One region of the Pseudoalteromonas sp. SR41-1 genome, then DNA from elsewhere that is predicted to be linked to it. Evidence: riboswitches for the same ligand, from Rfam matches in the RefSeq annotation. Region 1 holds a riboswitch; the other holds the start of a gene.
The links. A riboswitch is a leader RNA that binds a small molecule or an ion and turns the genes downstream of it on or off. The one in region 1 is predicted to bind cobalamin.
Positions count from the first base shown of each region.

Region 2: another riboswitch for cobalamin. It lies ahead of H5118_RS02685 (TonB-dependent receptor domain-containing protein); the one in region 1 lies ahead of H5118_RS16425 (ABC transporter ATP-binding protein).

Region 1 is NZ_JACJEK010000020.1:43,376-48,706, reverse strand. It holds gene H5118_RS16435 (LysR family transcriptional regulator) at 1-457, shown strand, start outside; gene H5118_RS16430 (porin) at 624-1,556, shown strand; cobalamin riboswitch at 1,618-1,752, shown strand; gene H5118_RS16425 (ABC transporter ATP-binding protein) at 1,998-2,810, shown strand; gene H5118_RS16420 (iron ABC transporter permease) at 2,812-3,816, shown strand; gene H5118_RS16415 (cobyric acid synthase) at 3,821-5,305, shown strand; gene cobO (cob(I)yrinic acid a,c-diamide adenosyltransferase) at 5,298-5,331, shown strand, end outside.
Region 2 is NZ_JACJEK010000002.1:254,246-259,576, forward strand. It holds gene thiI (tRNA uracil 4-sulfurtransferase ThiI) at 1-205, shown strand, start outside; gene H5118_RS02665 (ketopantoate reductase family protein) at 231-1,133, opposite strand; gene H5118_RS02670 (VanZ family protein) at 1,126-1,479, opposite strand; gene H5118_RS02675 (YajQ family cyclic di-GMP-binding protein) at 1,632-2,114, shown strand; gene H5118_RS02680 (hypothetical protein) at 2,303-3,097, shown strand; cobalamin riboswitch at 3,152-3,336, shown strand; gene H5118_RS02685 (TonB-dependent receptor domain-containing protein) at 3,373-5,199, shown strand; gene msrA (peptide-methionine (S)-S-oxide reductase MsrA) at 5,277-5,331, opposite strand, start outside.

The DNA of each region.
Region 1 (5,331 bases):
GCTTGATTTGGCAATATTGTTTGATCCACCAAAAGTAGACGAGCTAGTGGTAGAGCGAATCTGTGAGTTGCCAATCATTCCCGTAAGCGGATACGACACTGCAACGAACGAAAACTTTTTTGATAATCAGTATGTATATGTTGATTGGGGAACTACTTTTTCACTTTGGCATGCGCGTCAGTTTACCGGTAAAACACCGCCTTATTTTAGAACCAGCACAGGACGTATTGCACTTGATTTAATACTGCAATGTGGCGGCAGTGCATTTATACCTCAAGTATTGGTAGAAGGGCATTTAGAAAAAGGTGAACTGTTTCATGTTAAAGATGTAGAAAATACCTCGCGAGACGTGTTTATAGCGTATCACAGAGACAACGAGCAAAAAGAGTTAATAGAAACCTTAGTTAATTTACTATCGCAAATGACCCCAAGCTTGTCATTAAAGAAAAGTAAGTAAGTTCGGCCGTTTATTAGGCTTTCATGTTATTTTGATTTCAAATTTAATGCATTTTTATTAATAAAAAAAGACATTAATATTTCCATTGTAATATTACTGTCATTTAGCGGTGACAAAATGCAGCAGTTTTAAAAATTAGTCTTTTGTGATTATCCAAGGAAATAACATGAAATTTGTAAAATCGAGCTTATGCTTAGCACTATTAAGTGGTTTATCTTTTAATGCACTTGCCGATGTAGACATTTACGGTAAAGCGAATGTAACAGTGCAATCATCTGATGACGGCGAAGGATCTTTTACTGAGATAAAAAGTAATGCATCTCGTCTTGGTGTTAAAGGTTCTGAAAAAATAAATGATAGTTTAGAAGCGGTATATAAGTTTGAGTTTCAAGTTGATGTGTCTGATGCTGATTCAAAAGGCGATAACGACGACAATATTTCTGCGCGTAACCAATACGTTGGTTTAAAAGGTGCGTTTGGCCAAGTGGTTATTGGTCGTAACGATACTGCGCTTAAACAATCTCAAGGTAAGTTAGACTTGTTTAACGACCTTGAAGGCGATATTAAAAATGTATTTAAAGGTGAAAACCGTTTAGGGAATACTGTTAGTTATTCATCAAACTCATACGAAGGTTTTAAAGTACTTGCTACTTTTGTAGCTGAAGATGATGTAGACGCTGATAACGGTTACTCAATGGCGGTTACTTACGGTGACGTGGCACTTAAAAAGAGCGCAGTATATGCCTCTATCGCAGCCGATAGTGAAGTAAATGGCTACGATGTATTACGCGCGTCAATCCAAGGTAAAGTTGAAAACTTTAAGTTAGGTGCAATGTACCAAACACAAGAAAAAGTTGACGGCAGCGCAGAAGCGGATGGTTATCTATTAAATGCAGCTTACAGCATGGGTAACAACACATTTAAATTGCAATACCAAGACATGGACTTTGACGACAGCGACGATAAGTCAGCAATATCAGTTGGTCTTGATCACAAATTAAATAAAAACATTAAAGTATTTGGCTTTTACTCAAGCTTCGACATGGACAACAACGTTGACCAAGACTACGTAGGCTTAGGTATGGAATACAAGTTTTAACTATTCGCTAAATTAGTTAAAACACTCCCTTTTTAACCGCGCTCTTTTGAGTGCGGTTTTTTTTGCTTTAAATTATTTACTTAGCCGCCCATAATAGAGCTTCATTTGGAATGAGGTGCGAGTCCTCGACTGTTCCCGCAACTGTAATTAGCGCAAAGCTTTAAGTCAGATACAAATGGTATAATACCAATTTTATTAAAAACATGATCTTTCTAGCGAATTAAATAACTTACTAACTTCGTTAAAAATTATTCATATAGAACAAGTATATGTCATAATTTCCGCTTTGTTATTAAGCTATTTCTTTGTCGCTATAATAAATCACTAATTTAGTGCAATTGGTATAAATTCTTTTAACGAGCGGGTTTACTCATTTTTTCTTGTAGTGCATTAGTATTTTTATCGCATTTTAGTGAGTTTAATCCCGTCTAGGACTGACTATTGCACACTCAAACGCCATTAAATATACCATTACTAAACGTTAAAAACGTATCGTGGGGTATTGGCAATAAAACGATCCTCAAAAAAATAAACCTTACAATACACGAAGGTAAATTTGTTGGTTTAATTGGACCTAATGGCGCAGGTAAATCGAGCTTATTGCGTTGTTTATATCGTTTTAATAAACCCAGTGATGGCGTTGTAGAGTTTAACAACACCGATATTTGGCAGCTAAAAAGCGATGAGTACGCAAAAAAAGTAGCGGTTGTTTTACAAGAAACCCCGTCGCAATTTAACTTAAGCGTATTTGATGTTATTGCACTTGGGCTAACGCCTCATAAATCGCTATTTAGCTCAGTAACTAACATTGATAAACAAAAAATTACCCAAGCTATCAACACTGTAGGGTTGGCAGATCATATCGATCAAAGCTTTGAGTCACTTTCGGGTGGTGAAAAGCAACGTGCCTTGATAGCCCGCGCCATAGTTCAGCAACCTCAGTTGTTAATAATGGACGAACCAACTAGCCATTTAGATGTTAAATACCAAATACAGGTAATGGAGCTTGCTAAATCGTTGGGTGTAACGGTGTTTGCATCGTTTCACGATTTAAACTTAGCTTCTGCAATGTGCGATGAACTAGTGGTTATTAAAAATGGTGAAATTACACATACAGGCACGCCAAGTGAGGTATTAACCGAAAACATGCTAGGCGACGTTTTTGGTGTCTGCGCTCAAGTAAATAACCACCCGCAAATATCGGAGTCGGGAAATAGCATCCCTCATATCACTTACTTTTATGGTTACGAATAATATGATCGCAGTTAATACTCGCCAATCACTTGCGCTATTTATCAGTGCTGCAGCTGCTTTATTTAGCTTATTTGCAGCACTTAGTTTTGGCGCAGCAGAGACCTCACTTCAAGATGTATTTAATAGCTTTTTACTCTCAAATGATGCGTCTTTTAATTCGCGTATTATTTTTGAACTAAGAATGCCACGCACATTACTCGCCTTTTTAGCCGGCTCTGGCTTAGCAATTGCGGGGCTTATTTTACAAACGGTAACGCGTAACCCTTTAGCCGATCCTTACTTATTTGGTATATCGTCGGGTGCCTCATTTGGCGTGGTGTTACTTATGGCATTTGCAGGTATTAGCGCAGGTTTTATGTTATCGGCAGCAGCGTTATTAGGTAGCTTACTCGCTATGAGTTTATTAATACTTATTGCAGGTAGGCAGCAAAGTGCACAGGTAGAATCAATGTTATTAGCTGGTGTTGCTCTGTCGTTTTTATTTAGTGCATTTACCAGCTTGCTGCTTTATTGGAGCGACCCTCAGGCGGTAGCCGCTATTTTATTTTGGACACTGGGCAGCTTTTCGCGTGCGCAGTGGGCTACGCTTTGGTTGCCTTTATTGGTAATTACATTGTGTACGTTTGTAATGCTGAGCTTTAGAAGGCAGCTAAATGCTATGTTACTGGGCGATGAAAGCGCAATTACATTAGGTGTGAGGGTTCAGCGCTTTAGAATACTTATGCTGGTTTTAAGCTCATTAATTACCGCTGTGCTGGTGGCTATGTGTGGTGGTATTGGGTTTGTAGGATTAATGGTGCCGCATATTGTGCGCTTTTTTATATCCCAAGGCACCATCGCTGGCTTACTGGTAACCAGCTTGGTGGGCGGTACATTTATGGTGTGGGTTGATGTACTTTCGCGCTCATTGCTGAAAAACCAAGAACTGCCCGTAGGTGTTATTACTGCAGCTATTGGTAGCGTGTTCTTTTTGAGTCTATTGTTTTTTAGAAAGCGAAGGGTGTAATTCCATGAAAACCTTAATGGTGCAAGGCACTACATCAGATGCTGGTAAAAGCACTTTAGTTGCTGCCCTTTGCAGGGTGTTTGCTAAGCGAGGGGTAAAGGTTGCGCCTTTTAAACCACAAAATATGGCACTTAATAGCGCAGTAACAAAAGATGGCGGCGAAATTGGTCGTGCGCAAGCTTTGCAAGCAATAGCAGCTAAAGTAGAGCCAGAAATAGACTTTAACCCTATATTACTTAAGCCTAATAGCGACACGGGCGCACAAGTAATTATTCACGGAAAAGCCGTTAGTAATATGGAAGCGGGCAAATATCACGACTATAAAAAAGTGGCGATGGATGCAGTAATTACTTCACATAACCGCTTAGCTAAACGCTTTGAATTACTCCTTGTTGAAGGGGCTGGGAGCCCTGCTGAAATAAATCTGCGTGAAAACGATATTGCTAATATGGGCTACGCCGAAGAGGTAGATTGCCCAGTAATTATAATTGCTGATATTGATAAAGGCGGCGTATTTGCACACTTGGTAGGTACGCTTGCGTTGTTAAGCGAGTCAGAACAAGCGCGCGTAAAGGGTTTTGTTATAAACCGCTTTAGAGGCGATATAGGTTTGCTGCAAGGCGGGCTTGATTGGCTTGAAGAATACACAAACAAACCCGTACTTGGCGTATTACCTTATTTACACGACCTTGCGCTTGATGCTGAAGACGCCGTCGCAATTGATAATAACGTAACTAACGCCACAATTAATATTGCAGTGCTGCTTGTACCCCACATTAGTAACCACACCGATTTTGACGCACTGCGTTTGCACCCAAACATTAGTATAAATTACGTGCGCCATACGCAAACGATCCCAGACGTTGATCTGATAATTCTTCCAGGCAGTAAAAACGTGCTGGGCGATTTAACCTTTTTGAAAAATGAAGGCTGGGAGACTCAAATTAAACGCCACTTACGCTATGGTGGTAAAGTACTTGGCATTTGTGGCGGCATGCAAATGCTGGGCAATACGCTTAACGATCCCGAGGGTATTGAGTCATCATTAAAGCAAGTAAATGGGCTTGCTCTGTGCGATTTTGAAACCACGCTAACAACACAAAAAGTATTAACTACAATAACCGCTACACTGCTTTTAAATAACCAATCAACACCCTGTAGTGGTTACGAAATACATGCAGGGATTAGCCAAGGTGCGGCGCTTAATAAGCCATTTTTAACCTTTGATGAAAGCCACCCACATGGCTTTACGTTTGATGGCTTTATTAGCGATGATAACGCCATTGCGGGCACTTATTTACATGGCTTATTTGATGAAGCCGATGCTACATCGCAAATTTTAAAATGGGTAAAACCAAGCGCCTCAATTAACCCAATTAGTATTGCCGCTCACCGCGAGCAGCAGTTAGAACGATTAGCAACCATGTGCGAAACGCATTTAAACATACAGCAAATTATCTCGATTTATGAAGGGCACAATAATGACTGAACAAAACAACGATAAGCATAAGCAGC
Region 2 (5,331 bases), on a different contig from region 1:
TCCTGAGGAAGAAGAAGCTGCACCCTTAGAAATTGATGGTATTGAAGTGGTGCATTTACCGTTCTTTCGTCTGGCGACTAAGTTTGGTGATTTACCAAAAGACACTGACTATTATTTATATTGTGATAGAGGTGTAATGAGCCAACTACAGGCACTTATGCTGCACGAACAGGGCTTTGAAACTGTAAAAGTTTATCGTCCGTAAAGTAAAAAACTTATATAAGCGTGGTTTATACCACGCTTTTTTTTGCCTGAATTTTAGCAAGTAACTCATCATTGTAAGGTGTTGGAATACCGTGGAGTTTACCTTGTTGGCTAATATAGCCACATATAGCTGATATTTCAGTTTCTCTGCTATGCGCTACGTCTTGCTGCATTGAAGAGTAATTGTCAGACGTTAGTTCCATTATTTTATAAGCAGTGTTAAGTGCTTTAATTAATGGAATATTAAGCCCTTGTACCTTTGCTATATTGCATGCTTCAGTGAGTGCATTAAAAATTATAGCGTTGTACTTAGGCGCGCGTAATTCACCATTTTTTACATTATTTAAAGCGCTTAATGGGTTAATGGCAATATTTACGAGTAGTTTTTCAAAGCGAAGCTGCTGAATGTTATTAGTAAACTTTAGGTTGGGTATTACTTTAAAAATATCAGCTATTGGCGCACTATTTTGAAGAGCTAATTCATTACAAGCACCAATAACGCTTTGCCCTTCACCAGTGTGCTGCACAATGTATTGGTTTGATTTAAAGCCCGCTATGCTTGTAGTTAAAAAGTAGAGCGCTTGGTGAGTGCTTAGTTGGCTATTTACCTCATCAACATTACCCATTCCATTATGCGAAAGTACAACAGTGCAATGATTTGGTAAAAGTAGCTTTATTTGTGAAAATGCATCAAGTACTTGAAAGGCTTTAACGGTAAATAAAACAACATCAAATTCAGCTGCTTTATTTAGCTGATTTAATGAAATAAATTGTGCGTCAATTTTTTTAGATGCGCTTTTACCTCGACTATAAAAGCGGGTATTTGTTGGGCTCTTGCGAGTTAAAACACTGACATTATGCGACGCGCTTAGAAAATGGCTAAGTAACAAGCCAATAGCACCATCGCCAACAATTAAAATATTAGCCATATGGATTCTTTTTTCGAGGTGTAAAAATTACTCTAAGTAAAAAGTAGCTTGCAGCACCTGCAAAATCAGCAAAAAAATCACCGAGTGATGCTTGCCTATATGGAAGTGCATCTTGCATTATTTCTATAGAAGCGCCATAACCAGCCAATAAAAGTATTTGCGCATATAGAGGAAGCTTAAACGCTTTATCCATTATTATGGCTAGTATAAAAAAAATCCCAAAATGGGCGACTTTATCAACATGAGGAAATAAATTTACAACGCCACCTTTTACTTCTTTGGCAAATAAAAAGGTAAAAGCTACTATGCTGATTAAAAAAATTGCTTGATAAACACGCCTTGTCACGACAAATCCTAAAATCGCTTAAAAAAGAAACTGGATTATATCAAACTAAATTAGTATCGCACCTGAACAAGATGCAGAAAAATGTAAATATTTATAATTTTAGCGTTATAATTGCGACATAAAATTAAGATTAAATAGTTAGGAGCAAACCAATGCCTTCATTTGATATTGTATCTGAAGTAGAAATGAACGAAGCTAAAAACGCAGTTGATAATGCAAATCGTGAGCTAGAGACCCGCTTTGACTTTAGAGGGGTTGATGCATCTATTGAGCTAAATGATAAAACAATTAAGCTTAAAGCTGAAGCAGACTCTCAGGTTATGCAATTATTTGATATTTTAGCAAGCAAGATATCTAAGCGTGGTATGGATGTATCAAGCTTGGAACTTCAAGATATTAGCCGCGCAGGTAAAAATGTTTTTCGTAATGTGGGCTTAAAACAGGGCATCGAAAAAGATATGGCTAAAAAAGTAGTTAAAGCCATTAAAGACTCTAAAGTTAAAGTTCAAGCTGCTATTCAAGGCGAAGAAGTACGTGTAACGGGTAAAAAACGTGACGATCTTCAAGAGGCTATGCAAGTAGTACGCAGCGCTGAACTAGGTCAGCCTTTTCAGTTTAAAAACTTTCGCGACTAATTTATAAACTGTTTTTAATAAAAATGCTTTAATTTGTCTATATTTGCAGACAGATTAAAGCTACTTAATTTTTTACAACTTTCCCACCTTATCCTCTCGTAGTTCTGCATGTATTAATCCACCTTTTGATATTTAAGCTATTATATTTAATTGAATATAATAAAAATTTCACTCTAGAAGGTATTAAAATGAGACCCCATCAATTATTTCTGTTATTTGTTTTGCTTATATTTACCAAGCCAAGCTTATCAAAGCCAGTTGATATTGATGTATTGGTCGAAGATGGCTACTTTCCGATTATTATTAACGCGCAAAAAAAGCAGGGCTTTGCTCCTGAGTTTATTAATATTTTAAACGACGCACAGGAGGAATTTAACTTTATACTTATTTCTTTACCTGTAAAAAGGCTTACTTTGTCTGTTGAAAAAAATAACTTCGACGTTTTATTTTTAATGGCAATGCAATGGCTGCCAAAAACAACGCAGAAAAACATTGAAAAAACTGAATTTTATACCATCACCAAAAACGAGCTTTATACACTCAAAGAGAATGCATCAGAACAAACTTATTTTGACAATCTGGACAAATTAACCAAAGTTGGGGTTTTAGGGTACTCGTATCAATTTGCAGGATTTAATACAAATGCCGAATACTTGAGAGAAGAGCACCAGGTAAGCCTTACAATCGATGAATTCAATGTAGTTAAAATGCTGCTATTAAGGCGCGCTGAAGTCGGGGTTTTAAACAGTATTGCTTATCAGTATTTTAAAAAGCAGAATATCTTAAATATGGATTTACTATTTAAGAGTGACGTACCAGATGCAGTGTATGAAACACATTTTTTGATTAACTCACAATCAAATAAAATATCTAGTCGCAAAATGGATGAAATATTAAATTTACCTACTACACAAATGCAACTTCAGAAGCTACTTGATAAGTACGGTATTCCTTCAAGCTATAATAATACAGCACTGAACTGAAATAGCTTTTAGCTATATAGACGTCCATTGACATTTGTAAACAAAATGCTCACAATGACGGCATATTTTCAAGGTGCTTGCTAGCCACTTCATGTAATGATTTTTTTAGCAGGATAATCGGGAAGTTGGTGCGTTTTCATGATGACTACAAGCCCAACACTGCCCCCGCAACGGTAGAGTATTGCATGTTTTTATGTGCTTACTGAGTCCGGAGACCGGCCTTGATGCAATCTTACTTACTTAAATCTTTGCGGTGGGCAAAGGTAGGGGATCTCATGTTAAACAAAACAACTCTAGGCGTTGCAATTTCTGCTGCGCTTTCATTTTCTGTGTCTGGTGCAGAGCAATCAATTGAAAAAATAACCGTTACAGCTAATAAGTTTGAGCAATCAATTAACGACGTTTTAGTGAGTGTAAATGTTATTGAACGTGCTGAAATAGAAGCTAGTAACGTACGCGATTTACCTACACTTTTAAGCACGCGAGTGGGTTTTCAAGTTAATCCAAACGGTGGTTTTGGTCAAAATACAGGTGTGTCACTTCGTGGTACAGGCTCTGGCGATACGTTGATTTTAATTGACGGTGTACGTACAGGCTCAGCAACACTTGGTCAAAAAGCACTAAATAATGTCCCTTTAAATAGTATTGAACGCATAGAAATTATTAAAGGCTCTCGCGCGGCTGTTTATGGCTCTGATGCACTCGCTGGTGTTATTAATATTATTACGCGTGAGTCAGATAACTTATCCCTAAGCGCTACATTTGGTTCTGACTCTTATCAAAATTATCAAGTTGCAGGCTCTGTAAAATCAGATGATATAACAACAGCATTTAACGCAGGCTTTGAAAAAACAGATAACTTTGATGTACTGCAAGGCGTAGCACCTGATGAAGATGGCTATGAAAATAAAAACCTTGGGTTTAAAGTAAACTACACCGATGCACATTACGGCGACTTTAAGTTATTAGGCCAATACAGTGAAGGTTATGCAGATTACGACAGTAGCTTTAGCCCAGCAGATAGTACGATTGAACGAGATGACTTTAAAAACTATCAACTTTCTGCAGGTTGGAGCAAAAACTACACTAACCAAACGCATAGTATTGATTTAGCGCTTTCAACAGATGATTCAGACAATACATATGTCGATTTTTCAGTTGGGCCAACAACAAGTACCTTTATAACTAAACGCACACAAATTGATTATAACGGCCAGTACCTGTCATCTAATGAACTTAACATTAGTGGTGGTATTAATTGGTACAACGATGATGTGTCGCATAGTTCGCAACCATTTGTTGAAGACAGCCGCGATGTACTTGCTGTGTTTGTAGGTGCTTACTATGATGCAGATAAAGTACTGGCTAATTTAACTGTTCGCCAAGATGATGATGAGCAATTTGGCGACGAAACAACGTATACAGCCGCTGCAGGTTATCATTTATCTGAAGATGCAACATTTCGTATAAGCCAAAGTACTGGCTTTAAAGCTCCTACATTTAACGATTTATATTATCCACTTTATGGTAACCCTGATTTACAACCTGAAAAATCAGTAAACCGTGAGTTAGGTTTGAGTGTAGATTTTGATATCGCGCAAGTTGATATTGCAATATTTAGAAACGATATAGAAGATAAGATTGATTACGATGCAAACTTTGCATTGGCTAATATCGATGAAGCACGTTACGAAGGGGTTGAATTTAGCTTATCTCAGCAGTTTTTTGGTTTTGATAGCAACCTTAACTTTGCTTACTTAAGCGCTGAAGACGAAGAAACGGGCGCAGAGTTGCGTAATGTTGCTAAACGTACTTTTAACTGGGAACTTGCAAAACAGTTTGGTGCTTTTGATGCAAGCTTAGACATGCAATACCGTAGCGACCGACAAGGTGCTGTGACGCGCTTAGGCTCTTATACACTCTGGAACCTAGCGGGTAATTATCAAGTAAATGAACATATTGAAGTTTCACTTCGTGTAGAAAACTTATTTGATAAAGAATATAACGCTGTTGATTCAAACACTGATTTTACAACGGGTGAAGTGTATTACTACAACACGCCAGAGCGTCGCTTTTTTGCAGGCGCAAGCTACCAGTTTTAACGGTATTTATTAATATTAAAAAGCCCGACTTATGTCGGGCTTTTTAATGTGTAGCTAAGTTTAACTACTAAAATTAGCTAGTCAGCTAAGAACTCTTTAAATACGGTTTCAAACTTGTGTAACTTAGGTGCT